Linked DNA regions of Thalassospira sp. TSL5-1. The protein of the gene in region 1 binds, or shares a complex with, the protein of each later gene. Links are inferred from orthologs where the notes say so. Each region holds a gene or a part of one and is shown on either strand. Other genes may lie near its edges.

Region 1 (2,911 bases):
ACCGACGAGGCCCGCCTGGAAATGGCCCGCCAATTTGGCGCAACCGACACCCTGACTGTTGGCAAGGATGATGTCATTGCCTCGGTCATGGACATGACTGATGGCCTGGGCGTTGATGTTGCCATCGAGGCCGTTGGCGTCCCGGCAACCTTCGATACCTGCCAGAAAATCGTTTCAGCAGGCGGCAACATTGCCAATGTCGGCGTTCACGGTACCGCTGTGGATCTGCATATCGAAGAGCTTTGGATTAAAAACATCAATATCTCGATGGGCCTGGTTAACACCAACACAACCCCGATGCTGATGAAAACCATGCAATCGGGCAAGGTCAAACCCGAACAGTTGATCACGCACCGCTTCAAACTTGACGAGATCGAACAGGCCTATGAAGTCTTTGGCAACGCATCACGCGAAAAGGCCATGAAGGTTATTCTAACCCAATAACCGGCATCGCCTGCCCGTTCCGCAGCACGGACAATAGACCTTCGACATTCACCGGGGCACTTCTTTGCAAAAAGAAGTGCCCTTTTTCACGCCGTCATTCCACCCCCTACAAGGCAATTAACGCAACCTACCGACGCGCGCCTTTCCTTGCCCATATGCCATAAGAAAAGGGCCCCGCATTGCTGCGAGGCCCCCTTCCTAACCGTAAGGTCGCTTGGTTGGTCTGGCTTAGAAGCCCATACCGCCCATGCCACCCATACCGCCCATGCCACCCATATCCGGGGCGCCACCAGCAGATTTTTCTTCCGGCTTTTCAGCGATCATGCATTCGGTGGTGATCAGCAGACCAGCAACCGAAGCGGCATCCTGAAGCGCGGTACGAACAACCTTGGCCGGGTCGATGATGCCGGCTTTAACCAGGTTGGTGTATTCGCTCTTCTGGGCGTCGAAACCGTATTCAACGTCGTCCTGTTCCAGCAGCTTGCCTGCAACAACAGCACCGTCAACACCGGCGTTCTGTGCGATCTGACGAACCGGAGCCTGCAGAGCGCGACGAACAATGTCGACACCGATGGTCTGGTCGTGGTTTGCACCTTCAAGACCGTCAAGCGCGCGGGTTGCGTACAGCAGAGCCGTACCACCACCAGCAACAATGCCTTCTTCAACAGCAGCGCGGGTCGCGTGCAGGGCATCGTCAACGCGGTCTTTACGTTCTTTCACTTCGATTTCCGAAGCGCCACCGATTTTGATCACGGCAACACCGCCAGCGAGTTTCGCCAGACGTTCCTGCAGTTTTTCACGATCATAATCAGAGGTGGTTTCTTCGATCTGGGCACGGATCTGACCAACGCGGGCTTCGATCTGAGCTTTTTCGCCGGAACCGTCAACGATGGTGGTTTCTTCTTTGGTGATCGTAACCGATTTCGCGGTGCCGAGCATGTCAAGCGTAACGCTTTCAAGCTTGATGCCGAGGTCTTCGGAAACAACCTGACCACCGGTAAGGATGGCGATGTCTTCCAGCATGGCTTTACGACGGTCACCAAAGCCCGGAGCCTTAACAGCAGCAATTTTCAGGCCGCCGCGCAGCTTGTTGACAACCAAGGTTGCCAGGGCTTCGCCTTCAACATCTTCAGCAATGATCAGCAGCGGCTTGCCGGACTGAACAACGGCTTCAAGCAGCGGCAGCATCGGCTGCAGCGAAGAAACCTTTTTGTCGAACAGCAGGATGTACGGGCTGTCGAGTTCAGCAACCATCTTTTCCGGATTGGTTACGAAATACGGCGACAGGTAACCGCGGTCGAACTGCATGCCTTCGACAACGTCGAGTTCGGTGTGCAGGCCTTTTGCTTCTTCAACGGTGATAACGCCTTCGTTACCAACTTTTTCCATGGCTTCAGCGATCATATCGCCGACTTCACGGTCGCCGTTGGCAGAAATGTTACCAACCTGTGCGATTTCGTCTTTACCCGAAACCTTACGTGCACGGCTGATGACAGATTCAATAACCTTGCTGGTTGCAAGATCAATACCGCGCTTCAGATCCATCGGGTTCATGCCAGCAGCAACAGCCTTGTTGCCTTCACGCACGATTGCCTGGGCCAGAACGGTCGCAGTGGTGGTGCCGTCACCGGCCAGATCGGCGGTTTTGGAAGCCACTTCGCGCAGCATCTGTGCGCCCATGTTTTCAAACTTGTCCGACAGTTCGATTTCCTTGGCAACCGAAACGCCGTCCTTGGTCACGCGCGGTGCGCCAAAGGACTTGTCGATAACAACGTTACGGCCTTTCGGGCCAAGCGTTACCTTGACAGCGTCAGCAAGGATATCAACACCGCGCAGCATCTTGGCGCGGGCGTCAGTCGAAAATTTTACGTCTTTAGCAGCCATTATATTCTTTCCTCTCTATGAGACGGATGAACATCAAACCTTCATCACCCAATTGGGCTGACTTAGGCCAGAATACCCATAATGTCGGATTCTTTCATGATCAGCAGTTCTTCGCCGTCAAGCTTGACTTCCGTGCCCGACCATTTGCCGAACAGAACTTTGTCACCAGCTTTAACGTCAAGGGCGACGAGCGAACCGTCTTCCTTGCGAACACCTGAGCCAACCGCGACGACTTCACCTTCCTGAGGCTTTTCTTTCGCGGTATCCGGAATAATGATGCCACCGGCAGTCTTGGTGTCAGATTCGACGCGACGTACCAGTACACGATCATGTAACGGACGGAACTTCATTTTCGACAACTCCGTTTGATAAGCTAAGGCTCAATTTGATTACAATACTAACCGGGACGAGCCATGTTAGCACTCACCCCCGGCGAGTGCTAACAGCATGTATGGGAAAGGGGGGAAATTGTCAACACCTCAAAGGTACAGGTCGCAAAAAAGTCATATTTCCTGCCGGTTTACCGGAGGGTGACATGCGCAGGTGCCCCCGCCCTATGACACAGGCAAACCCCAACGACAAC
Region 2 (2,942 bases), on another replicon or contig:
CGGAGTGTGAGAAGGACAAGACGATGTCGCCGAAGGATGACAGTGTGATGATTGTGAAGAATACGCGTGGGCGTGGGCGTGGTCGGACGGCCAATGGTAAACCAAACCCGGTAGATATTCATGTCGGTTCCCGGGTGCGGTTGCGGCGTACTCTTTTGGGAATGAGCCAGGAAAAGCTGGGCGAGGCTATTGGCCTGACGTTCCAGCAGGTGCAAAAATACGAACGTGGTGCCAACCGCGTGGGTGCATCGCGCCTTTATGACCTGTCCCGTGTGCTTGAAGTACCGGTTTCATTCTTTTTTGACGATATGCCCGACGAAATTTCGGCAAAAACGGTGCATGAACGCCGTGAAATGTCGGAAAGCCCGGACCCGTTTGATAACGATCCGATGAACCGTCGGGAAACGCTGGAACTGGTCCGTGCCTATTATCGTATTGTTGATCCGGTTCAGCGCAAACGCGTTTTTGAATTGGTCAAGGCAATGGGCGTGCTGCATTCGACAGACGAAGGCGACAGCAAGTAAACATCCCTGACGGGCATGAATGTCTGGCGATGTTAAAGCACTGCGAACTGAACGCATCCGGTTTTCCTGCCGGATGCGTTTTTGTATCAGAGATGGCCCTTTGCCTGTTTTACAGGGGCGTTATGATAAAAATTGCCGTTATTTTTATCTGACAGGCTTAAAATGCTTGGGTCATGTTTCCATTTGGGATATGACAACCCGATGACGTGGACGGATTTGGACCGCTTGCCACCACGGAAAAAAAGGCTAAGTGGGCGCTGAACGATACGATCGTATCGCGGCCCTCCGGTCCAGTTTTTGGAAACTCCCTTTTCACCGGAGAAGGTTTATATGTCTCATAAAGAATATCTGTTCACGAGCGAATCCGTGTCTGAAGGCCATCCGGACAAGGTTTGCGATCGTATTTCCGACTCGATCGTTGATGCTTTTCTGGCCGCTGATCCGGATGCCCGTGTGGCTGTTGAAACCCTGGCCACGACCAACCGTGTTGTTCTGGCGGGTGAAGTGCGTGGCCCGGCAAGCGTTGCCAATGATGAAACCATGATCGAGGCCGCACGCGAAGCCATTCGTGCCATCGGCTATGATCAGGAAGGTTTTAGCTGGAAGACGGCTGACATTTCCTGCCATGTGCATGAACAGTCTGTCGATATTGCCCAGGGCGTCGACTCCAAGGACAACAAGGATCTTGGTGCGGGCGACCAGGGCATCATGTTTGGCTATGCCTGTGATGAAACCGACGAATTAATGCCGGCCCCGATTCAGTTTTCGCATCGGATTCTGCGTCAGATGGCTGAAGACCGCCATTCCGGAAAATCCGGCATTTTTGGCCCGGATGCCAAAAGCCAGGTGACGTTGCGCTATATTGACGGCAAACCGGTCGGTGCAACTTCGGTTGTGGTGTCTACCCAGCATAATGACGGTGTCAGCCAGGAAGAAGTCCGCGCAGCTGTTTTGCCTTATATCGAAGCCGCCTTGCCGGAAGGCTGGTTGCCGTCCCAGGACGAGATTTACATCAACCCGACAGGCCGTTTTGTGATTGGCGGGCCGGATGGTGATGCGGGTCTGACGGGCCGTAAAATCATTGTGGATACCTATGGCGGGGCGGCACCGCATGGTGGCGGCGCATTCTCGGGTAAAGACCCGACGAAGGTTGACCGCTCGGCAGCTTACGCGGCGCGTTACCTCGCGAAAAACGTGGTTGCAGCAGGTCTGGCAGGCAAATGCACCATTCAGGTGGCTTACGCCATTGGTGTTTCCAAGCCGTTGGCCCTGTATGTCAACACGCACCAAACCGGTAATGTGGATGAAATCAAGCTGGGCAAGGTTCTGCGCGAATTGATGGATCTGAGCCCGCGCGGCATTCGCGAGCATCTTAATCTGTGTGCGCCAATTTATACGCCCACCTCGGCTTATGGTCACTTTGGCCGTCAACCGCGTGATGGCGGTTTCTTCTCCTGGGAGAAAACCGACCTGGTTGACGACCTTAAATCGGCTTTTGGTGCCTGATTAAGCCAGTGATGATGGATAGGTGATTTGCCAAAATCGCCAGACATGTTATGAGGCGGGCGGTTTTTAAAACCGCCCGTTTCGCTTTTTAAACTGCCAGAAAAACCATGCGTAGCAACAGACCCATTCCGACCCCAGACCGCCCCAATTTTTATGGCCGCCGTGGCAGCCGTGCGCCCAAGGCGTCGCGCAAAGTTCTGATGGATGAACTGTTGCCAAAACTGACCATTGATTATCCCGAACAGGCCGGCATTGACCCGCGCAGCTATTTTGCGCCCGATCGCCGGGAATTGTGGCTGGAAATCGGGTTCGGCGGTGGCGAGCATTTGGCAGGCCAGGCTGAAGCCAACCCGGATGTCGGTATTATCGGCTGTGAACCCTATATGGACGGGGTCAGCAGCATGATCCGCCATATTAGCGAGCGGAATTTGGAAAATGTGCGCATCGTGCCCGATGATTCCCGTCCGCTGCTGTACAAACTGCAAGACGCCTGTTTTGACCGGGTGTTTTTGCTGTTTCCCGACCCGTGGCCGAAAAAGCGCCATGCGGAACGGCGTTTTGTCGGGCCGAAAAACCTGGCCTTGCTGGCGCGCTTGATCAAGGATGGTGGTGAGTTTCGGGTGGCGAGCGATGACATGCAGTATATTTCATGGACACTCCAGCATTTGCATAATCACCCGGATTTTGAATGGCTTGCCGAAAGTCCCGATGACTGGCGCAATCCGCCGGAAGACTGGGTAAAAACCCGCTATGAGCAAAAGGCGTTGCGCCAGGGTAAAAAGTGCAATTATTTGCGGTTCCGTCGGAAAACCCGTACCTGATTACGGTATACAATAAGCTGAATTTTGAGGCCCTTCGTATGATCGAAGGGCCTTTTTTATGAACTCAAAAAGCAGCATTCTTCGATACCTT

What was found. Proteins that work in one complex are often made in the same cells at the same time.
Region 2: the proteins of groL (region 1) and metK are in contact, whole or in part, in a cryo-EM structure (PDB 8P4O), measured with the Escherichia coli proteins. The link is inferred for Thalassospira sp. TSL5-1 from one-to-one orthologs.

Annotation. Positions count from the first base shown.
Region 1 is NZ_KV880639.1:237,905-240,815, forward strand. It holds groL (chaperonin GroEL), read right to left. Parts: upstream 2,329-2,911; coding sequence 673-2,328; downstream 1-672. Other genes in the region: LF95_RS17970 (zinc-dependent alcohol dehydrogenase family protein), read left to right, coding at 1-444; groES (co-chaperone GroES), read right to left, coding at 2,391-2,678.
Region 2 is NZ_KV880638.1:113,856-116,797, reverse strand. It holds metK (methionine adenosyltransferase), read left to right. Parts: upstream 1-854; coding sequence 855-2,030; downstream 2,031-2,942. Other genes in the region: trmB (tRNA (guanosine(46)-N7)-methyltransferase TrmB), read left to right, coding at 2,138-2,851; LF95_RS10000 (helix-turn-helix domain-containing protein), read left to right, coding at 24-524. UniProt on the Escherichia coli protein: Catalyzes the formation of S-adenosylmethionine (AdoMet) from methionine and ATP.